DNA from 4 places in the Neobacillus sp. FW104-15D2 genome. Region 2 is predicted to be linked to each of the others. Evidence: riboswitches for the same ligand, from Rfam matches in the RefSeq annotation. Region 2 holds a riboswitch; each other region holds the start of a gene.
The links. Region 2 has a riboswitch for cyclic di-GMP ahead of AC3WR0_RS08875 (hypothetical protein). Riboswitches for the same ligand answer to the same signal wherever they lie in the genome.

Region 1: linked by a shared signal. The riboswitch ahead of AC3WR0_RS04580 (DUF5317 domain-containing protein) and the one ahead of AC3WR0_RS08875 (hypothetical protein) in region 2 are both predicted to bind cyclic di-GMP.
Region 3: linked by a shared signal. The riboswitch ahead of AC3WR0_RS04875 (OmpL47-type beta-barrel domain-containing protein) and the one ahead of AC3WR0_RS08875 (hypothetical protein) in region 2 are both predicted to bind cyclic di-GMP.
Region 4: linked by a shared signal. The riboswitch ahead of AC3WR0_RS09305 (DUF4084 domain-containing protein) and the one ahead of AC3WR0_RS08875 (hypothetical protein) in region 2 are both predicted to bind cyclic di-GMP.

Annotation. Positions count from the first base shown of each region.
Region 1 is NZ_JBYTCJ010000003.1:229,887-235,969, reverse strand. It holds gene rnr (ribonuclease R) at 1-45, shown strand, start outside; gene smpB (SsrA-binding protein SmpB) at 136-603, shown strand; RNA gene ssrA (transfer-messenger RNA) at 755-1,089, shown strand; cyclic di-GMP riboswitch class I at 1,745-1,828, shown strand; gene AC3WR0_RS04580 (DUF5317 domain-containing protein) at 2,231-2,788, shown strand; gene AC3WR0_RS04575 (bifunctional diguanylate cyclase/phosphohydrolase) at 2,778-4,592, shown strand; gene AC3WR0_RS04570 (methyl-accepting chemotaxis protein) at 4,703-6,083, opposite strand, start outside.
Region 2 is NZ_JBYTCJ010000008.1:141,228-147,310, forward strand. It holds gene AC3WR0_RS08870 (hypothetical protein) at 627-3,128, opposite strand; cyclic di-GMP riboswitch class I at 3,459-3,543, shown strand; gene AC3WR0_RS08875 (hypothetical protein) at 3,661-4,050, shown strand; gene AC3WR0_RS08880 (hypothetical protein) at 4,047-4,238, opposite strand; gene AC3WR0_RS08885 (hypothetical protein) at 4,483-4,725, shown strand; gene AC3WR0_RS08890 (phosphotransferase) at 4,888-5,697, shown strand; gene AC3WR0_RS08895 (phosphotransferase enzyme family protein) at 6,048-6,083, shown strand, end outside.
Region 3 is NZ_JBYTCJ010000004.1:57,886-63,968, reverse strand. It holds gene AC3WR0_RS04875 (OmpL47-type beta-barrel domain-containing protein) at 1-4,284, opposite strand, end outside; cyclic di-GMP riboswitch class I at 4,368-4,462, opposite strand; gene AC3WR0_RS04870 (flagellin N-terminal helical domain-containing protein) at 4,710-5,246, shown strand; gene AC3WR0_RS04865 (endonuclease) at 5,666-6,083, shown strand, end outside.
Region 4 is NZ_JBYTCJ010000009.1:68,084-74,166, forward strand. It holds gene AC3WR0_RS09295 (threonine/serine exporter family protein) at 1-276, opposite strand, end outside; gene AC3WR0_RS09300 (threonine/serine exporter family protein) at 324-1,085, opposite strand; gene AC3WR0_RS09305 (DUF4084 domain-containing protein) at 1,425-4,082, opposite strand; cyclic di-GMP riboswitch class I at 4,183-4,267, opposite strand; gene AC3WR0_RS09310 (hypothetical protein) at 4,431-4,682, opposite strand; gene AC3WR0_RS09315 (hypothetical protein) at 4,933-5,784, opposite strand.

The sequences.
Region 1 (6,083 bases), on a different contig from region 2:
AATGTCCCTAAAAATAAAAGCACAAAGCGGAAAAATAAACGCTGAGAAAGGAAGAGAGGGCCGTTTCGGCTCTCTCCTTCGTTGTAGGGGAGAAGGGAATCTGCTAAAATAAAGGCAATGTAAGGGGGAAGAAACATGCCAAAGGGTATAGGTAAGGTTCTGGCACAAAATAAAAAGGCATACCATGACTTTTTTATCGAAGAAACATATGAAGCTGGCATTGTTCTGCAAGGAACAGAAATTAAGGCTATCCGTGCTGGACGCATTAACTTAAAGGATTCCTACTGCAGGATTCAAAATAATGAAATCTTTTTATACAGCATGCATGTGAGCCCGTATGAGCAGGGAAACCGCTATAATCATGATCCATTGCGGACAAGAAAGCTCTTGCTGCACGGCCGTGAAATTGCCAAGCTCTTGGGTGAAACAAAGCAGGCGGGATATGCACTTATTCCTTTAAAGCTGTATTTGAAAAATGGTTTTGCCAAAGTTTTAATTGGTCTTGCAAAGGGTAAAAAGCATTATGACAAGCGTGAGGATTTAAAGCAGAAAGAAGCCAAACGCGATATCGAGCGCGCTTTCCGCGATCGGCAGAAAATATAGCCAATTGCGCCTTTGTTAGTCTCTGCTTACAGATACTTACAATTGAATTTTTCTGTAACTGTGATATACTTATTTATGTCGCAGGGATGCGGCAACGACTTAATGCTCAGCTAAAGCTGAGATTCCGACGTTTTCTTATATATGGGGACGCTACGGATTCGACAGGGATAGTTCGAGCTTAGGTTGCGAGTCGAGGGGATCGGCCTCGTAAAAACGTCAAAGCCATAACTGGCAAAACTAACAACAACCTCGCTTTCGCAGCTTAATACTGCATAGCGGTTCCTCCCTCCATCGCCCATGTGGTAGGGTAAGGGACTCACTCTAAGTGGGCTACGCCGGATTCCACCGCCTGAGGATGAAGGAAGAGAACAACCAGGCTAGCTGACTGGACGCCTGTCGACAGGCATATGGATCAGTGAAGCGCCAATATGTCGACTACACTCGTAGAAGCTTAAGTGCCGATGTTTCTGGACGTGGGTTCGATTAGTAATTAGTCGCCTTATGTGGTAACACATAAGTGATAATTCGGCTTTATCGGTGAAACCTAACCCGCTTTAGCGGCAAGGCAATGCCGAGCGGTATGTGGAGCAATCCAACAGCCGTGTATCGACTTATAGGCTGCCACTTTAGTGGTAGTACTAGGATGCGAAATCAACTCCTAATGGAGAAAATCTATGTTTCGCATAATACGCCGGAGGACCTGTAATCAGGTTCAAGATATAGTCAGTGCCATGACGAAAGCATGGAAGAGCACGTCCCACCGTCTCCACCATACATAGGTGGATAAAGCCTAGCAATTTTAAAATTGCTAGGCTTTTTTATTTTAGCTAATCAGAATTTATATCTATAAATTCTGAACGCATAAGCAAAACTAAGGCATCCGCCAAAAAGGACTTGGCGAATGCCAAGTTTTTCTAAGGTTAAGTTAAATGATGTTGTAGATAAAAGGGATTAGGTTGCTTCCTCAATAATAATTTACATAATGAAAATCTATAAAGCAATTTTGTCGAATTTAGTTGTCTGAAAATGTCGATAATTTGATCTTTTAAATTAGGTATATTTAACTATATAATCAACTTGCAAGTAGTTCTTAAGTACCGATAAATTTGAGAGTCTACTTGCATAATAACTTTCAATAGAATAAACAGAAGGGCAAACTACCTGAAAGGGTAAGGCGCAAAGCTATAGGGGCTAAAGCGAAATGCAATGCCAGCCAGCTGCACTTAAGATATTTAAGAGCCCTTTTACCTTAATAAAAGGGCTCTTAATATTTATGCGCAATCCTTTCTCTGCTTTAAGATTTTTGAAAATCTATGGAGGATGGTGAACGAAATGAAATTTAAAATTACAATGTTTTTATTTTTCGCGGCTATGTTTGTTTTATCTGCAGCATCTGCTTACAAGCTTGACTAAATCTGTCTAAAATCTGATTAATAGGAGGATTAAAAATGAAATTGCTTAATCTTTTAAGTCGATTTTTAATGGGACCATCCTTCGCTTGGAAGTTAGACTGATTTAAAGATCAGATGAAGTATTTCTGGGCCATGGAAAAGAGTTTAGTTTAGGGCCGGAGGAGGCTAACTCCGGCTCCTTTGCCTGTTATTTAAGAGCATTTGGGGTGAATGATATGTTTGTTGATAGCATTATTATAGGAATTATCGCTTCATTAATTATGGGTGGAAGTTTGCAGCAGCTTGTTACTGTTAAACTTATTCATCCCTGGCTGATTGCAGTCTCTTTTATTATTCAGTTTGGTGCCATTTATATTTTCCCTGAACATTTATTGATGGCAGTTTGTGCTAGTACCATCGGACTTTTAATTTTCTGCCTGGTGAACTATAAGGATAAAGGTTTTAAGTATATGGTAATCGGTATTTTTATGAATGTACTGGTGATGCTGGCCAACAAGGGGAGAATGCCTGTTGATGTTCAAGCGGCAAAAGCATTATCGCCTGAAGACTTCCCTGCATTTATGGCAGGTGAATACGGAAAACATATACCGATATCAGCCCATACCCATTTGAATTTTTTAGGTGATATTTTCTTCCTCCAGTATCCATATCCTCGGCCGATTATTATAAGTCTTGGGGATATTGTTTTATCCATTGGTGTAATTCTCTTTTTATATAAAGCAATGGCAAAAAGTAATAAAAAGTCTAAGGAAGTGGTGGGGTATGGAGCGTAACTTATTGCTAAATAGCTATCAAGTGTTATGCTTATCCATATTTTTGTTTCTCTCTTTTCTTTTATATCAGCCAATTAATGAAAGCACCTGGATTCTCGTTATTACCTTTGCGGGTGCTGCAACCCTATTTGATGAGCGCCCCATTGTTCTTCCATCTAGCGATAACTTATCATTAGTTACCCCATTGCTGTTTACCGCCGGTGTTTTATATGGTGTTTTTTCTATTTTTTTAATTAATATTTGTATGGTTGCTTTTCTAATTATGATAAATCCAAAAAAGTGGGTTTCACACGCTTTTAATGGGATTCAGTACAGCCTTTCAGGTTATATAGGCTTTTTCTTCTTTAACCTGTTATTTAACCCGAAAATGGATTCCTTGATTACTAATCTTCCCGCTTTTATCTCTTATGCGATTAGCTTTTTTATATCAAATGTTTTATTTTTATCTATTTATCTTTGCCTGCGTTCAAGAAAATCTATTGTAAACTTTTTGAAAATTTTCTTAGAAAGAAAAGCGGTTCTTATTTATTTTACTATGATGGCTTTAGGCCTTATTATGGCGGTAGTAGTGCGTGAAGAAGGCATTTTAGGAATAATTTTATTTTGTTTAATCATGTGGACTTTAGGAGTTTCCTATAGAAGTTATTATCAAATGTTTGATCATTTTCGTTCTTTAAGTGAGAAGGATGAGCTTACAAAGTTGTTCAATCACCGTTACTTCCAGGAAAATCTCGACATAACTATAAAAAACGAGGAGAAAGGTGCTCTCCTTTTAATAGATCTTGACCATTTTAAAGTATTTAATGACACTTTTGGCCACCCGGAAGGTGATAAATTACTGAGGGAGCTGGCAGGAATACTAACTGATACAATTCCTTCAAGTGGTATTGTATGCCGATATGGAGGAGAGGAGTTTGCTATTATTCTCCCAGGTGAAGATACCAATTCCGCCATTCAAATTGCAGAGGATATTCGAAGAGTAGTATCTGAACATCCTTTTAAAGGAAGAGAACATATGCCTCAGAAGAAGATTACTGTTTCGATTGGCATTTCAACATTCCCTGATATGGGCCACTCCAGAGAACAATTAATTATGCTTGCTGACCAGGCATTATATAAAACAAAATACAGCAGCCGAAACAGAGTCCAGCTGTATACCTCAGTTATTGATGAATTAAAAGGCAATTATCAATTTGATTCTGACGAGGAAGAAGAAGTAATTCAAACATTAAAGACATTTTTAATGATTATAAATTCAAAAGATCGTTATACCTATGGACATACAGAAAGAATTATGGAATATTCTGAACGGCTGGCTAGGAAAATTGGCCTTTCTAAAACAGAAGTTAAGAATATCCGCTATGGTGCCCTTATTCATGATATAGGTAAGGTTGAAGTACCAACGGAAGTCTTAAATAAAACCTCTAAGCTTACGAATAGTGAGTGGGAAACCATTAAAATGCATGTCATCTGGGGAGAGCAGATGGTTCAATCGATTAAAGAGCTTAAGGATTGCTTGCCGATGATTAGGCATCACCACGAACGATATGATGGAAAAGGATATCCAGACCAGCTTAGCAGTGAGTCTATCCCGCTTGCGGCACGAATTTTAACAATAGCAGATTGTTTCGATGCGATGACTACTAATCGCCCGTATCAAAAAGCAATCTCTCCTGGAGAAGCTATTGATGAAATCATTCGCTGCTCTGGTACACAATTTGACCCGCAATTAGTTCAGCCTTTCATCGAAGTAATTTCCGAATTAAAACCGGAACTCCAACTCTTTTATAAAAAGGAAGCATAATTTTAAACCTATGAAACCATAATGTATGTCGAAAGAAATGCCTAGAGTGAAAATCAAAAGACAAGTTTATAAATGTAATAAAAAAGAAGACCCGTCGGTCTTCTTTTTTATTAAACAGTAAACTTTTTAATAGCATTATTTAAATCATTAATTTCGTCGTTTAACTTTGTTGCTGAATCTGAAACAACTTGAATAGCTCTTTGTTGTTCTTCGATAGAAGAAGTTACTTCTTCTGTGGAAGCAGCAGTTTGCTGACTTACGGCAGCAATACTTTCGATTGAAGCTGTCAGACTTTCTTTTGCATTAAGTAAACCTTGCATATCCAGGCTAACGGTAGATATGGAAGAAAGAATATTTTGTATGGATTCGGCAATTAAGTTAAAAGAAGCTTCAGTATTGTTTACGGCAGTATTTTGCTCTTTCACGGTAGAAGAGGTTTTTTCAATCTCAGAATTTACAATACTTGTTTCTGCTTCGATTCCGCTAAGTGTCACTTTAACTTGTTTAGTCGCTTCTGATGTTTGTTCAGCCAGTTTTCGAACTTCTTCTGCCACAACAGCAAAACCTTTTCCGTGTTCTCCTGCACGTGCCGCTTCAATACTGGCATTTAGAGCTAACAAATTTGTTTGATTGGATATATCATTAATCGTTCCAACAATAGATTCAATTTCTTTTACTTTGTTTACTAGACTTTCTGTAACTTGTCGTACACCGATAATTAAACTATCAGTTTGGTGAGACTTTTCTTTTAGTACTTCAACATTCCTTAGGCCTTGTTCATTTGATTCTTTAACTTCATTTGAGGAATTCAGCATTTGTTGATTTTTTTCGTATAGACTTTCAATTTGTTTCGCAAACTCAATGGTAATATGATTTGTATCATCTGAATCAGAAGCTTGCTGGACAGTTCCTCTAGTTATTTCATCTATTGCCCTTGAAATTTCATCCCCTGAGGCAGTCGTTTCCTCAGCAATGGCAGACAGATTTAAAGAAGTGGAGCTTATCTCTGAAATTGAAGTCTCTACACGGCTAATCAGTTCTTTAAGATGGGTAACCATAGAGTTAAAACTCTTATTTAGAGTGCCAATTTCGTCCTTACGTTTATTTTCAGTTAATGAAATGGCTAAATTGCCATCTGAAACCTCAGATACTTGTTTTGTAAGTTTGGAAATAGGCGAGGCAAGATGCCGGGAGAAAAGTAAAGTTAATATACTTCCTAGTATTAGGGCAGCCCCCAACGTAATTAATAGCACCATTAATAAATCATTTGCAGGTTTATTAAAATCCATTTTATAGGTTCCTGCAGTTACTGCCCAGCCCCAATGAGGATCCATTTCGCTATATGTAATTTTTTCACCAAATTTCTTATCATTCTGTGGAAGGCTCCAAATATAGGTCACAAAACCGCCGCCCGATTTAGCTGTCTTTATTTGCTGCTGCACAAATAAATGACCATTTTGATCTTTGGTATTCCAAACATTTTTGCCCTCA
Region 2 (6,083 bases):
CACCTAATATAACTTCAATGGGGAGTGAAGGGTTATGGAACTTCTAAGGATCATCGAGCTAATTGTATACAAACTAAATTTCCAGCATAGGTTATACAGATTGATGAACTTTATTCGTGAATTCCAACGAATACTCTCTCGACTTAGTGAAATGCTAACAGCTCCATCGGCAGTTTAAGAAGTTATATTAATGAAGGAGGGCATTTTTTATGCTCTCTTTTCTTTTTTTTGACAGAGGTACAGGCTATTCAGGAGAATTTCATACCTTTATTTTAGCTGGAAGGCGGAGGGCAGCTAATTCAAACATTTTTTAACGGAAAAATTAGTGGATGCATTAGTCATTGCTGTATCAACGGTTTAATAGGAAAGGGATTCCTTTATATTGAGATTGAACTTTCAAAATTTCAAAATAAATTACTTTAATCATTTTGTGGATCTGCACAATGAGGTCAAAAGGGGAGAAGGAATGAAGGTTGATTATATCGCAATAACTGAGAATTTAATTTGAACAATTCAGCCGAAAATCCTGTGGGAAAGTGCAGGGTAGATTTATTTGTTTCGATATAATAAAGGAAAGGCCAAAATCCTCAAATTTTGGCCTCATAAAACAAATTAATTTATAAAAGTTATTTTAATAGACTTCCAAGATCATTTGGAAGCTGTAAACTGTAGGCACCACGACCGTAAGTTCCAACTACTATTTTCCCTTGACCTGCGTCGGCAATTGTAGTGACTGGTACGTTTGGCAGTCCTTGTCCAAGATTAAACCAATTATCGCTTCCAGGTTTTGCAATGTAAACTCCTAGCTCAGTTCCGATAATTACTGAGTTTCCAACATAAGCTACAGAATCTACAAAGGAGATTGGCAGCTTTGCGGATAGGTTTTTCCAAGAAGGAATTGCCTCAGAAGCATCTGATGTAAAGTATACGTGATTGTTAAGGCCTTCTGCAGGAGCATAATAGCCGTTGGCTCCGTAAACAACAGTGATTTCTTTATCATTAGCTGGATTTATTGCTATGCCAAAAACCTTTCCGTTTGTGTCGGGCTTATTCATTGTATCTTCAGAATAAGGTGTGATTGGACTCCAATTTGCACCTCCATCAAATGTAGCAAAAACCTGTCCATGAGCAGTTCCAACGTAAATAACCTTAGAATTGGTTTTTGATTGGCTGATTGTATTGATTGCGTCAGGTATATTGGTTCCGTTTAGTTTTATCTTGAATTCAGGACTAATTGCGTTGAATGAACTTCTTGCTATTCCGTTTTGTGTAGCTAAAATTGATGCACTTTTATAAACACGATCAGCGCCAATGAGCATGGTGCTATAATTGTTCGCATCCAAGGAAACTACATAAGGAGTAACGAAAGGAACATAGGCCCCGTCCTCATCTTCTATACCGCCACCCTCATCCTCGAGTTTTGTGTCATCCACAAGTGAAATTTCATCGCTATCAATATCTTCATCATTTATATCGTTATCTTCTTTTTCAGCCTCATCAATGTAGGTTGGTCTAGCGCCATACCAAAGCTTACCACCGTCTGTTGATTTGGCAATGCTGCCCAATTGTGTTTCCGAATACATGACACTCGTATTTCTTGGGTCAATAAAGGCCACACCACCGTCACCGCCTCTTACTTGAGACCAAGCTCCTGCTGTGCCGGTAAATAAGCTTGTCCCATTGTCCTGCGCTCCCCCTAAAATAAGGTTTCCGCCATTGGCAACCGACATTCCTGGATAGAACATGGCTGTACTGAGATTGGTATTAAGATCTAAGAATTCTCCTGAGGCGGTTTTCTCGAAAATTCCTCCATCGTTTCCAATATATGCATTTCCCTTTGAGTCAAAAACAATACTGTGCTGGTCCGGGTGAGTACTGTTCACATAATTATTTGTAAAGAATGTATCAAGCTGTGTCCAGGTTTGTCCACCATCAGTTGTTTCTACTAGAGTAATACCACCTAAAATGATATGTTTAGGATTTGTTGGATCTACAGCGATGGCGTTATCATACCAGCCCTGTCCTGACCCTGTCTTCGGCAAGCCATAGTAAGAAACATTACTATCAAAATAGTCTGGTACATTATTAATTTTCGACCAATTTGCACCACCATCTCGGCTTACAAACAGACCCATCAATGCACCAGGACCATTCGTATAAGAAGTATAGATAGTATCTGAAGCAGAATCCTTTCCTTCTACTACTGCAATGGAGGCAGAGTACATATCATTAGCAGGGTTCCAGTTAGGAAGGCCGGTGCCATCCGTTTGTGATCCAAGCTGTTTAAATGTAGCACCTCCATCTGTGCTCTTCCATAATCCTGAACGTCCCATACTAACATAAATAGTACCAGCAGAATTCGCATCCAAAACAACATCAGTAACTCTTTGAACAATTCCAGTGGAGGTAGTACTACCGCCAAAAACTTTTTTATAATTATGGCCGTTATCTGTTGATAAATACAGACCATTATCAGCTGCGACCCATACATTAGAAGAATTGCTTGGATCTACAGCAACTTTTCCGATATGCTGTGTCCCGAAAGTATCTGTTCCAAAAAGCGTCCACGTTTTACCGCTATTTACTGACTTCAAAATTCCTTTTCCATAACGTGAATCTCCGCTAAAGTGCTGTTCACCCGTACCAGCATAGATAACACTTGGGTTATTGGGATCTACAGCAACACTTCCAGTTGCCAGCGAGGCCTGGTTATCTGTAAGTGGGCTCCATTCTTTTCCATTATTTGTTGAGGACCAAACACCACCGCCAGCCGAGCCAAGATAAAGGGTTTTCCCTGCCGAAGTTTCCGAGATAGCTATGCTTGCAACTCGTCCAGAATCAGCTAAAACCTTCCCATGGAAAGGTTCATTAATTGGACCGGGCCCAAGTGGAGACCAACGAAGGTTAGACCCAGTTGCCTGAGGGGCAGGATTTCCTTTCATTACATTATAAGGATGGTTGACCTGTTCAACGCGATCCCTGGGATGGACATTTTTTGTTTCTGCTTTTGCAGAAAAGGGAGAGATAAGGCTTCCGCCAAATCCTGTATATACAGTCGAGGTGACTAGAGCTCCAGCCAGTATCATTTGTTTTACTTTGCTTCGTTTATTGCGATTTTTCTTCTTCATATTTTTCCCCCTGTGAACTAATTTGCTCATATAAAGGATTACAGGGGAATTATAATATGTTGTTAACTGAAAATTATGTCAGATAATGATAAGCTGGAAAAATTTTTTTCGACTTCCGTAATATTAGGAAAACAAAATAATTGGGACTTTAGTCCGTATAAGTGAGGGGGATTTTATATAAAAAGAAGAGAGAACAAAGCGAAGAAATAGGAAAAGAATAATAAGTTCTATTTACATAGATTAAAATTTTTCCATTAATTTAAATAATTATTTGAAATTTGTCAAAAATTGTTGAATTTTTGGGAAGAAAGTTTTATGATGAAATTATATATTTGTAAAAGGCAAACTTGTTGAAAGGCAAGGACGCAAAGCCACGAGTCTAAGGTATTCTTACTATGATCGTCGGGCCGCCAAAAAGTTCGGGACAAGAAACTTCTGTTTTTTAACCTCTCAGTCTGCCAAAACTTTTTGGTAGACTTTTTTTGGAAATATAAATTTAGGTCTTTTGGACCAGGTGTAGAGGGGGAGTTAAATGTTCCATTTGATGGAAGTAATTGAAAAAATAAATAAAAGTGCTGATGAAGCAGATTTTGTCACTGCTAGAAAGCTAATTGAAGCAAATATGCCTAATCTTCATCAGCATTTAAGTAAGCTTAAAAGAAACGCGAGGGAATTATTCGAGTTTTTAGTAACCAATATGGATAATGACTTTGAAACACTCACGCGGCAGGAATTAGGAGAAATAAACGTTATTAACACATATGCTACAAGATTTGATATAAGAGGATTAAAGGTTTATATAAAGAATAAAGGAAAACTGCTGATCAAAAAAGAAGCGTTACGTTATTTGAATTCAGATGCAAAGATTTTGTTGGAATCCATGGGTTCAATAATCAATCCGGTAAAAAAGGCAGATATTTAAGCTAATGGTGATTCTAAAAAGGAAATGTTACCTGTCTCTTTTCCTTTTTCATCAGTGATTAAGTGATTGTAATATTTTCTAAGAATTTTTAACATGTCTTTTTCATTTGAAGCGATGATCACTGCCTGCTGTATTTGGCTTTTCCCGCCTAGTGTGACGGTATACCTTCTTTTATCTTTTCTGCTCATACAAAAATGACCCCCAAAGATCTTTTGATGTTTATACACTGAGTGACTAACGGTATGTTTTACCCAGATAATTAATGTTCTAAACCTAATAAACAATTTTTTTGTAAGTAAATGTCGAAATAAAATCAAAAATAGAATTAAGGTTGAAGAGAAAGGTATTTTGACTTTGACTAACTAAAGTTTTGGTTATACAAAGTGAGAAAGCCTATCCTCTCCAAACCTTAGCAACGGAAGGAAGAGATTAATGACTTTTTTATTTGGTTCAGTAGAATATTTTGAAAGAGAATTATTGAATACCCTGGAAAAATCGAAGGCAGCTGGAAGTTTTAACGGCTCTTTAAAAGAAGCTTACCAAATTTTACTGGATGATCTGTGTTTTGATTTTGTCTGTAATGATCATATAAAACAAGAGTGTTTGAGTAACCTGAAAAGTGCATTTTTAAGAATATCTAGTGAAAAGCTTGAGGAATTACTTGTATTAGCTTAAACCTGTCTTATAGATAAGTTATGAAAGAGTGGCCAAAAAAAGTCGCTCTTTTTTTATTTTTTACTAGGATGCATTTGAAGGAATCGTGATAATTTAAAGGAATATATTAAATCACAGAACTTCGCTTTTTGCTTGTGAAAAAGTATAGAGGGAGATAATTAAATGTCCGCAGGAAAACTTATTGGGAGAGGGAATACTGCAGAAGTATATGAATGGAGAGATGAAGGGGATAAGGTATTAAAGCTTTTTTATGAAAAGATACCTTTTGATATTATTAAAAGAGAATATGAAACCAGCAGTGTAATCCATCAGCTTGGTATACCTTCTCCTGGAATTGGAGAATTAATCGAATTCAATCAAAAATGGGGCATTTTATATGAAAAAATGTCCGGCAAGGGTTTTACACAACTTCTATCTTCACGGCCATTGTTTTTAAAGAAAAATGCAGCTCTCTTTGCTGAATTACAAGCCTCTTACCATACTATTGCCACCAATAATTTACCACAGCAAAAGGAATACCTGTCCCGGAACATCCTTGGCACCAACCTTTTAACCGATAAAGAAAAGGAAGAAATTTTAAAGTATTTGAAACAGCTGCCGGACGACCATAAAGTCTGTCATGGAGATTATCATACGGAAAATATTATTTTGATGGATGGAAAGCCAAAGATACTTGACTGGATGACCGGTGCTTCTGGAAATCCCTGTGGAGATGTCGCAAGAACCCTAATGATTTTGCGTTATTCTTATTTGCCACCAGATATGCCAAAAGTGACAAAGCTTATTATTCGAACGGTAAGAAAAGCATTTGCCCGCTCCTATTTAAACTCTTATAAAAAAGCCACCAACACTTCAGAAAAAAGTATACGTGAATGGATGCTTCCGGTAATGGCAGCAAGACTAGTTGAAGGAGTTCCGGATCAGGAAAAACAATTCCTTTTAGAAAAAATCCGGAGAGAGATTAAAAGTTAAATCAAAGTAAACGCCTCCTTTTGAGAAGGTGTTTTTTTGTTAGTTTCATAAGTGAATCTTGGGATAAAAGTAGATTTATGAAAAAATTATATGCAATCTTATGGAATTTAATTGAAATTTGGACGTTGTTGAAAGTTTAATGCCATCTCAAAATCCCCGTATATCCCGTAATGTGGTCGCCTTTATTTCCCCATTTTGTATTAACTACTTACATGTATAACCAGCTAACAACAGTTCATGGATACTAGAATGAGCAGTGTCATGGGCAGCACTTCCTTCTTATGAAATATGCAGGAATTTAGAGTATTCGTCTAGAAGACTAAAAGAACTTAAAGCTTATGGAGGAAAAGATGAAAACTATAGAAGTAAGACACTCCTTATTTACA
Region 3 (6,083 bases), on a different contig from region 2:
CTCATGATTACTATAAGAAAGATTGGTAGCAGTAAATGATAGATTGTTTAAATTTTTCACCCACAGGAAAGGTATTCCGGCTATATTTTCATAAACGTTGTAACCATTTGCATACGTTACGAAATTCCAGGAAATTCGAGCGCTTGTAGGTGATGTCACAGTAACACTTACTGTCGGCGGCTGCATCTCCGGATAAATGATTTCCTCTGAGGCAACGTTAGAAAGTACAGATTCACCAAACCTTGTGCTATATGCTGTTACCTGATATTTATGTGTATCTTCAGATAGATTATAAATTTCATATGTTAATGCTGTTCCTTTGTACAGCTGTACCTTTGTGTCACCTTTAACTTCATAAACACGGTATTCATTTGCCCATGTTACTGAATTCCACTTAAGAGTAACGTTATTAGCGTTGTAAATACTTCCCTGAATTACTGGAGGCTGTACAACGGGCCAGGTTAAATTAAAGCTCTCTTTATCACCATCCGGAGATTCGCCAAAACGATTACTATAGGAGTGAATTTCGTATTGATAATCACCTTCTGGCATATTGGTTAGCGTGAATGATGTTGTAGTAAGAGTTTTAATCAACTGCTTTTGGCCATCAATGATTTGGTAAACATTATAACCGTTTGCATAGGTAACTGGATTCCAGCTTAATCTTATATCATTACCATTTAAAATAGAATGTGTTGCTGCCGGAGCCTGCATGACCGGCCAAACAAGCGTAAAGGCTAATGGCTTGCTCTCAGGTGACTCTCCGAAACGTTCACTGTAGGAATGAACCTCGTAGGTATAATCGCCTTCTGGCATATTTGTAAAAGTGACTGAAGTGCCTGATAGAGTCTGTTTCAATACCTTCTGTCCATTGATCACTTGATATAATTTATAGCCAGCTGCATAAGTTGCAGTATTCCAGCTAAGTGTCATATCATTTCCGTTTGCGACCGTGAATTTCATAACAGGTGTCTGCATGATTGGGAAAACAAGAGTAAAGCTTAACGGCAGACTCTCAGGCGATTCACCAAAACGGTCACTATAAGAGTGAACCTCATAGGTGTAATCCCCTTCTGGCTGGTTAACCAGCGTTAAGGTTGTACCTGTTTGAGATTTTATTAATTGCTTTTGGCCATCAATAATTTGATAGACTTTATATCCTGTAGCATAGGTTGCTGGATTCCACTTAAGTGTAATATCATTTCCATTTGCAATGGAGTAAGATAATGCCGGTGTTTGCATAATAGGAAATACAAGTGGAAAACTTAACGATTTACCAACAGGAGACTCGCCAAAACGGTTGCTAAAGGATGTAACTTCATAAGAATAATCTCCCTCTGGCATGTTTGGAAGGCTAAGAGTTTTTGCTGTCGTATTCTTGACAAGTGTCCTGTTTCCGTCTGCATCTACTTTATATACATTATAAGCAGTCGCATATTGGGAAGAACCCCAGCTTAAAGTAATGTCATTTCCGTTCGAAATGATATTTGTAAAGGTTGCAGGAGCCTGCATAACAGGAAAGACAACGGTAAAATTTATAGGACTTCCTTCGGCGGATTCCCCATAGCGGTCACTATTTGTGTAAATTTCGTATGAATAATCTCCTTCCGGAACATTAGTATAAGTAACCGAAGTTCCTGTAACAATTGACTTCAACTGCTTTTGCCCATCAACGATTTGATAGACTTTATAAGATGTGGCATAGGATGCGGCATTCCACTTTAATGTAATATCATTGCCATTTGCGATAGCCGAAGTAACATTCGTCGGTGATAGTAAATTAGGGAATGTTATATTGATATCCAACCTGCTTCCCTCCACTGATTCACCAAATCTTGTGCTGACAGAATGGACCACATACGAATGTGTGCCTTCAGAAACCCTGGTAAAGATAACGGTCGGTGTAGTGGCGGTAGCCTTAAAGACTTCCTGTCCATCCAGTACCTCATAAACATTGTAGCTAGTGGCATATTGTACTGGATCCCATTTAAGTGTGATATCATTAAAATTTTGGATTGTATTAACCAAATTATTTGGTTTTTGCATTTCAGGGTAGACTAATGAAAAATTTTGCTCTGCTCCCTCAGGTGATTCTCCAAGTAAGGCTGAATATGAATAAACAAAATAATCATAGTCCCCTTCAGGCTGATTTGTATACGTTACAGTTGTAAAAGTAGTGGTAGTTTGCAAAAACTTAAGCCCTTCTATAATTCTATAGATCCTATAATTACTCGCATACTGGACTGGGCTCCACGATAATTTGATATCATTTCCGTTTGAAATCTGAGTTAGAAAGTTCGTTGGAGTTCCCATCGCCTGTCCGGTTAAATTAACATTTACAGGACTGCCATCCTTCCCCTCCCCAAATCGGGATGAGACAGAATGAATTTCATAAGTATACTGGCCGGGGGCCATACTGGAAAAAGAAGTTATAGTTCCGGTAACCGTAGCTTTTAAGGTCTTTGTACCGTTTACTAACTGGTACACTTTATAACTCGTTGCAAACGGTACAGTATCCCAGGAAAGACTGAAGCTGGTAGGCCCTGTAATACTATATTGAGAGTTTGTCGGAGCTGTCATAACAGGCCATACTAATGTAAAAGAAACGGTTGCTCCCTCGCTTGATTCACCAAATCGGCTGTTATAAGAATACACCTGATAAGAATAATCACCTGCAGCTTTATTGGTAAAACTTACGCTTGTACCAGTCGGCGAACTAACTAGGATTTTTTGACCGTTCACAATTTGATATACCCTGTAGTTGGTCGTATTCGCTGTTGCAGACCATGTTAAAGAGATATCATTTCCATTCGAAATTTGAGAATTAAAATCGGCCGGTTTTTCCATTACAACTGGATCGACTGTTACTTGAACCTGGTTGCTATCGGCTGATTCACCGAAACGACTGCTGTAGGAAGTAATTACATAGGTATAATTACCGGCAGGCATATTAGTAAATGTGGCTGCTGTTCCAGTTACTGTTGCTTTTAAAACTTTTTGATCGTCAATAACCTGATAAACCTTATAAGAATCAGCATATACTGAAGCTGTCCAGCTTAGGGCAATATCATTTAAGTTTTGAATCTTATATGCCGGATTAGCTGGAGGAGCCATTGTTATAGTATCCACTGTTAAATTGACGCTTGTTTCCGCCTCGGACTCTCCATAACGGTCACTATAAGAATGAATCTCATACTTATAATCCCCGCCCGGCTGATTTGCATAAGTAACAGTAGCTCCGGTATATGTTCCTTTGAGGATTTTCTCGCCACCAATAACCTGGTAAACCTTATAAGCAGTTGCATAGGATGCCGTTCCCCATGTTAAAACGATATCGTTTACATTTTGAAGCTTATAAGTAAAGCTGCTTGGTGGAGCCATTACAATAGGACTTACAGTTGCATTTATTTGACTGCCGTTTGCAGATGTGCCAAAACGGTCGCTGCTGCTATAAACCTTGAAGGTATAATCTCCTTCAGGCATGTTGGTAAATATTTTGCTTGTAGTAGTTACTGATGTTTTAAATAGCTCTTCACCGTTAATAACCTGGTAGATTTTATAGCTGTTAGCATAGCTCGCGGCTGCCCACTTTAGATTAATATCGTTTCCATTTGTAATTGTAAAAGATAGACTGGAAGGTTCCTTTATGAGAGGATAAACAACATTTACATCAAGAGTTGCAGTCGGGGATTCACCATACAGTGAATTCACTGCTGAAACTGCAAAAGAATTTTTACCTTCCTTCGCATTAGTAATTGTATAAGTGCGAGCAGATGATAGAGTAGTGGTTAAGAGCTTTTGTGTACCGTCATCCTGGAGCTGGTACACCTTATAGTTTTCCGCATACTGGGAAGCACCCCAATTCAAGACAATATCATTTCCATTTTGGATTGTATTTGTCAGAGTAGATGGAGCTGCCATATCAGGGTAAACAATGTTTACATCCACTGGAGCACACGGCCCTGACTCCCCGTTTGAACTTAATGTTGAGACCACATAACTATATTTTCCCTCAGCCTGATTATTTAGAGGGAAAGAAGCAGTGCTAACAGTACCTTTCAAGACAAGCTGACCATCAGTAATTTGATAGACATTATATCCTGTTGCACCGTACACTGAACTCCATACCAGCTTTCCGTCATCCGGAGTAATAGACTGGTATGTAAGATTGCTTGGCGGCAACAAAACTCCATTATCCGCTGCATATGCGGATCCAAGCGGCGTCAGAAGCTGCAATACTAATAATAGAACCGCCAGATAAATACTAATTCTATCTTTCTTCACGATTTTACCTCCACTCTTTCCTGCAAAAAAGGCATAAAAAAAGAACCTCAAACAAGGTCCATAGAGTTTAGGCTATGATTCCTTGCGGCAACCGGCTACCATCTAAAAGCACTAGTACTTTTAGTTCAGGTCCATGGCTTTGCGTCTCACAGTTTCCTATGATTTGCCCTTTTCACTTGGTTAATTATTACTATAAATCTATTTTAATCCTCATTTCTTTATTAATAAATAGGATTAAATACCTATAATTTACTAAAAATACACTTTTTTATTAGGATATAATCTATTTCTTAAGTTTAGCTCAAGATACATAAGGACTATTTGACATAGATCCTTATAAAAAGGTTTCTAAAATTACTCTCTCACCTATGAAAATTCACCCATACAAGACAATATATATATAGACAGTAAATGATTTTGTGGGGTTGAAAACGAATACGGCTAAATATGAAAATATTTTTTTTGAAAACAGACGTAATAAAATTAATGATAGGTTACAAAAGGCTACAAGAAACACCTCCTCTGGGCTAAAGGTGCAAGGCGCAGCTGATGATGCAGCAGGTCTAGCCATTTCTGAAACAACAAGGGCACAAATTAGGGGTCTTGCCCAATCCCAACGTAATATCCAGGACGGCATCGCACTCTTGAAAACCGCCGAAGATGGATTAGTGAAAACAAATGAAGATGTTCGGAGACTTTATGAATTTTCTGTATTAGCTTCCTATGATACCATGGACGACTCCTCACGATTAGGAGTTCAAGTGGAAGTAAAAGACTTACTCTCATCAATCCAGCAAACTACTGAAACGGTTCAATTCAATACACATAATCTATTAGGATCTGGTAGTAGGCTAGTTAAGATTAAAAAACTCAACTTTCAGATTGGATCTAGTTCAAATGAAAGTATGACCATTGAGTTAGTTGACCTTACAACAGGGAAATTAGGATTATCTAACGCATAAGTAGAGACAAAAGATAATGCAAAACATTTAATAGGACTGTCCCAAAAATTCATCACAGACATTTCATGGCAGCTTACAAGACTTGGTACGCAATATTCAGCCTTAGAACACAATCTTACTAACTCAATGTCCAAAATAACTTAACAAAAATTGAGGCAAATATTCGGGATGCGGATTTGGGAAAAGAAACAATGCTTCTAGCAATAAACAAAGTTCTTAGTGAAGCCGCATATTCTTTACATAAGTTTTAAGATAACGAAAAGCAACATTCGAAAAAAAACTTATTCGGAAAGTAAATTCTAGTGATAAGAACCTGCCAACCGACAGGTTCTTTTTCAATATAATTGTAAATAAATCTGAGGCGGTTTATAATTAAGAAGGAGGAACATACATTCTGTTTTATTGAGGAGGGGTGAAAGATGGATACCATTAATGATCTTCTAAAGCTGTTATCCAAACGTCCGCTTGGTTTAATATGCGGCAAACTTTTAGGAGATGCAAATCTTACAATTGAAAAGAACAAAAAACCCCGCTTACGCTTTCAACATAGTATTAAAGATAGAGAATGGTGTGAATTCTGTTATGACTGCCTAAAGGAATTCATCCCCTTAGCACCTCCTAAATACAAATATTCAACTGATTTACGCCTAAGAAATGGGTTTTCTGAATCCATTTATGTACAGTCTAAAACCTCAAATATTTTTATTCTGTTAAGGAATCTTTGGTATGAGAATAAAAAGAAAGTTGTACCTATTAAATTAATTGATGCTGTACTAACCCCTGAAGCAATAGCATGGTGGTATCAGGATGATGGCAGTTTAAAAGCCGCTAATGGTA
Region 4 (6,083 bases), on a different contig from region 2:
GCCAGGAACAAGAGGAATAACTCCGGAAACGCTAAATATGATGACGGGTGTTTTATACACTTTCGCAAGAATATGGCTGATGACTGCGACTAAAAAGGTTGCACTTAGCGTAGCAAGGACTGCGTCAGCACGCTGATCAACCATGACCACATATATAAGCCAGCCGAACATTCCAACCAAGCCGCACTTTACAAGAGATTGTTTTGGTGCATTAAAGATAATTCCAAATGCTCCTGTTGCAATAAAGCTTGTTATTAATTGTTCCAAAATTTTCATTTTATCCACCTAATTGTCTGCATTATTTCAGGATCTTGGAAGAGAGTTTAAAGAAAGGACAACACCACTGCTATCCCGGAACCAATAGCAAAAGCAGTTAAAAAGGCTTCCGCCCCTTTAGACAGCCCCGAAACAAGATGCCCCGCCATTAAATCCCGGACAGCGTTCGTAATTAAAAGTCCAGGGACTAGTGGCATTACTGATGCAATAATAATTTTATCCAGCTCCTGCCCAACTCCCAGTTTTACAAACAATGCTGAAAGAAATCCTATAATAAAGGAGGCCAAAAACTCCGAAAAAAACTTGATGGGCAAAAACCGGTGAAAGTAAACCAGTCCAAGAAACCCAAAGCCTCCAGCAATCACTGAAGGAAGAAAGTCATTCCAGGTTCCGTTAAACATTATAAGAAAGCAGCCGCTTGCTATAGCTGCCGCTGCAACTTGCACCGAAAAAGGGAATGTAAGGTTTTGTAAATCTACTTCTTTTAGAAGATGTTTTGCTTCAAGAAGGTCTATTTCAAAACTGCTAATGCTGCGTGAGATGCTATTTACCATGGTCACTTTTTTTAAATCGGTGGACCTTTCCGATATACGAGTCAGCTTTGTTCTGGTTGGACCGGTTCCTTCTGCTGAAAAAATAATTCCAGTAGGGGTTACATAACTATGTGATTGACGGATTCCAAACGCAGCTGCCATTCTCATCATGGTATCCTCTACACGGTATGTTTCAGCCCCGCTTTGCAGCATGATTTTTCCGGCCAGCAGGCAGACTTCCATCACTTCTTCAGTTGAATGATTCATTACTTCCATAAAAATCTCCCTGGCAATCAATAGTACTATCTTCTACAGTTTAAAGGAAAAAACAAATATTAATCAAATCCTAAGAAAAAGCAAAAGGGACACGTTTGGCTCCGTAAGGTATATTATGATGAGTTAAATTCACCACGTCCTCGAAAAAGCTGCGCTATTCCTTGGTGCGATACTCCCGAAGCTTTCCTTTTCCTGTGGGCCTCGGCTTCAACAGAGATAAAGGAAACACGAAGCATGAAATGATTTGATGTTGACTTATCGTAAGAGGAAGTGGGTTGGATACTAGGACAGCTATAGAAAAAAGCCCCCTGAAGAAATGTTGAGGGCCGCTTTCTATATTTATACTAAAATAGGTTCCCTCATCATTTTTTCAATGTCAGAAGGAATGGATGGCTTCCCATACAAGTAACCCTGCATTCTGGAGCATCCCAGCACCTGAAGAAAAGCTGATTGCTGTTCCGTTTCTACACCCTCTGCTATTACATCAAGGCCAAGATTGTTGGCCATTGTTATAATAGAAGAAATAATGGCCTCATTAGCATAATCCTTACCAATCTCAACAACAAATTCCCGGGCGATTTTTAAAGTATCTATTGGAAAATTAGTTAAATAGGACAAGGATGAATATCCGGTTCCAAAATCATCGACTGAAATCGAGATTCCCATATCCCTGAGCTGCGAGAGTTTATTATTAACAAGCGTCCGGTCTTTGGCAGCTATTCCTTCTGTAATCTCCAGATCAATCATTCCCGGCTCAATTCCTATTTCGGCTATGATTGATTTGACTGTATGTATCATGTTTTTTTGATAAAAATGTCTAGGTGATAAATTCACACCAACCTTGATATTTATCCCTTCAGTCCTCCACTTTTTTGCCTGCAGGCAGGCCATTTTAAGAACCCACTCACTAATAGGGACTATAGAACCCGTCTCTTCGGCAATCGGAATAAATTCCGCTGGTGAAATAAAGCCGTATTGAGGGTGATTCCAGCGTAATAATGCTTCGGCACCCACAATCCTTCCTTCTTTACTATCGATTTGGGGCTGATAGTGAAGTAAAAATTGGCCATGCTTTAAGGCATAATATAAATCGTTTTCCAATTCCAGTCTTCTTGAAGAGGAAGCAGCCTTCGAGGGGGAATAGATGGCATAACCATTTTTCCCGTTTTCTTTCACTCTGTACATGGCTATATCTGCATTCTTCAATAACTCCTCTCCTGTCAAACCGTCCATTGGATAAATAGAGATTCCAATACTTGCTGAAATCAGCAGTTCATGACCATTGACATGAAAAGGCTGTCTTAGAGATTGGAGCACTTTTTCAGCCCTCATTAAGGCATCTTCTTCAGATTTAATCCCTTTCGAGAATAGGACGAATTCCGCTCCGCCCTGCCTTCCAACCACTTCATTTGTAGCAATAAGCCCTTTTAGCCTACCACCGACTAAATGAAGCAGCTGATCTCCCAGAGTATGTCCAAGAGTGTCATTAATAATATTAAAACGATCTAAATCGATAAACATAATTCCATGCATATCATTTTTATTAATGTTGACAGCTTCATTCAAAACCTTCTCAATCATTCTTCTGTTTGGAAGGCCTGTAAGCAGGTCATTGTAAGCCATATTTCTGATTTTCTCTTCATTTCTTTTATTATCCGTAATATCTTTTGCTATCCCAAATACTCCCGTAACTTGGTTTTCAATTATAATTGGAACTATTGTAAATGAAGCAATCGTTTCAGTAACAAACAGTTGAATTTCAAAGCCCTTTGAATAACCCTTTATAGCCTCTGAAAAGATTTCGGTTACCACTTCCCTATTTTGCTCACTTACAATCTGTAAAAAATGCCGTCCGGCCAATTCATAACTTTGTAGTCCCAAAAGTTTTTGGCAAGCCTCATTGGAAGATGTAAATATCCCTTCAAGGTTCACAGAAAAAACGGCATCCGGATGATTATGAAAAAGAGAGCTGTAACGTTGTTCGCTATAGGTTAGTTCTCTGGTCCTTTCTCCATATTGCTTAAGCAGCTTATGGTTATCAATAAGAATAGCAACCTGACGAAGAATAATTAAAACGATAGTCGCTTCGGATCCAACCACCAGAGTTTTGTCCCCAGCCCCTTTTTCGGCAATAAACAGAAAAAGAAGGGCAACGGCCATATACGGTAAAAGAAAGCGAACAAAAAAAGATGTTTTTTGAAACAAACCGGTTTGTTTTAACCCTTTATGCTTTACTTTATCTCCGCCTCTTAGACCGGCAAGTCCAACTAGCAAAACAGAAAGGGGATATAAAGGATCTATAAAACTCCCTGAAATGTAAGTGTCAGTAGTCCGCATATACAGATAAAAGGTATCAGCGAAAACCTGAATTAGAAGTCCCCACATAATAAACTTCATGCTTTTCTTTTGAAAGATGTTATTTGAAAAAACATAAATATTTAAAATGCCCAGAAACAGCGCCAAATCGCCAACCGGCGTTCCTAAGGAGACAAGCATAAATAACGGAGAAACCTCTGAAACTTCGAGAATAGGCTTTATAAAAAAGCTCCAGCTAAAAGTTGCAGCAACCGTCATGGTAATAGCCATACTCAAAAGAGTTTTAATTGCTTTGTACTGTTCTCTTGCTTTAACAAGCTGATATGTTAAAGCCGAAAAGTAAAAGAATATTTGAAGCATATAAAAAATATCGGCATAACCAGGATAAGGCACATTAATTTTTAAATGGTTTTCATAATAATCCCCGATTACTTCTGCTGTAAAAAAGCTTAACGCCCCAAGGAAAAGGAGGAACCAAAACGGCCTGCCTACCACTTTTTCCTTTTTCCAAGCAAGGAATAGCCAAATCGATGAAAGCAGTGGAGCAAAAGTTGAAAAAGCATTTCCTCCAGGAATCAGCATTCTATCATTCATTTTCCAGTAAAGAATCCATCCATAATAACTAAATAAATAGAGAACAATAAAAAGAAAGAGAACCCATTTTCTGCGGCTATTTTCCATTTTTCCACTCCTGCTGTATGTCAGAGATGATGTAATAAAAAAACTGCCTTTTTTTGCGAAAAGGCAGTACCAATCTGAAAAAATTTTTTTTGCTCAGATAACCGGCAACCCGGCTGCCATAGTGAAAACACCTTAGGCCCGTAGCTTTGCGTCCTCACCTTTCAATGAGTTTGCCTTTTCAGTAGATTCAGTTTTTATGATATGAGCCTTATTTTACCACACATAATAATCAAATGGACTCATTTTTTTCCACATATAGCATAAAAAATAGTTATTCCAAGGTCTATAAGCCTGTATTTTTGACATAATTAAGCAAAAATAAATTTAATCAAACGTTTGATTAAATTTCTATAAGGCCTTATTTAAAAAGGACTTTTCCACAGCCTTATCCAATTCAGGGCTTAATTTGCTTCTTGTTGGAAATGCCATCCTGTAAAACTCAATGGAAAGGTTTTTGCTGTCTTCAATTACCTTCAGCTTTTTCTCGGGTTCATTTTTAGCATAAACTTCTACAACAGCATCAGTCCCTCCACTATTTAATTCCAATAGCCAAATTGTTATTTTCGAGTTTTTTAAGATTTTTATTGTCTTTTCAAACATCTTTTCTACTGCTTCCTGCCCTATTGTTCGTGCTGGACTGCAGCTGCTTTCTTTTTCAGGTCTTCCGCACTAGCTTCGGCACTAAGATCTTATTAATAGAAAGGAAATACGGAAGAGAAAAATCATAAGTCTGCTTCCGCTCATCATTAAAACGTTTTCATATACCAAATAATAATGAAACACGATAGAAAAAAGAGCCTAATAGGAGATGGTGACTTTCCCCCTTAGGCTCTTTTGCTATAATCATAATTTAATTTTTTCCAGCTTTATTATTTGAACTTCCTTTTCCCGGATTGGATGGGTCTTCCCCTTTTATATCTGTGCTAGTATTATCCGCAGGCTCTGAACCATTTCCCAGACCATTATTATTTTTAACCTTTTCTTTTTTATATTTTTCAGTATGTGAAGCCTTTGTACTCTTAGTAACAGTGTTTGTTTTCTTAGTCTGCTGCTTTCCTTTGCCAGGATTAGAAGGGTCAACTCCTTTGACGTCTGATGCAGTTCCATCCCCTGGCTCTGAGCCATTACCTAATCCATTATTATTTTTAACTTTTTTCTTCCTTTCAACAGGCTGACTGGTTGTGGATGATGTTCTTGGTTTTACTGCTGTATTTGTTGTCTCTGTTGTGCCCGGTGGTTGTACTGGGATAACTTTTGAAGTTATAGACTTAGAGGTGATTTCACTTGTATTTGAAGTATTATCTTTCGCTTGTGGTGTACCAGTGCTGTTTTGAATATAACGATTTAGGTATTCATAATAATTGCTTGTAAATGTACTTTGCTTCGTACCTGTAACCTTTTCCGTTCCTGGAGGGATGGCTGCTGCGGCTAAAACAGCTGCATATCGGGATTGCAATTGCTCAAGCATCGCTGCTACTTCCTGTTTTGAGAGGGATCCATCCTGATCCTTAGATAACGCTTCCATAAGGCTGGTCATTACCATCATATCACTTGCTGAGGGAATAACTGAAACCTGTGTCTGGCCCGAACCGCATCCACAATTACAATCCTTTTCTCCTGAAGTTGCCCATACTTTAGGCATAATACTCCCCCCGGCAAAGCCTAAGGCGATTAAAAAGGTGAAAAATAGGATTTTTTTCATATTTACTTTCTCCTTCCAAATTTGGTATAATTATATATTTACAAATTTGGAAATATTAAACTTCGAATGTCCTATTTTTAAAAATTTTTTAGTCCAAATTATGCATCTTCCAACTTCTTTTTTCCATTTAAAAAATGAGTTAAACCAAAACATGCCATATGTCCCCTGATATTTTTCACATTTAATCAGCTTTTACTATTTAAATAGTACTTTAGTACATTAACAGTTAAGCCTTAATGGATATATAGGAAAACATTAGAAAAACTTGGCATTCGCCAAGTCCGTTTTGACGGATGCCT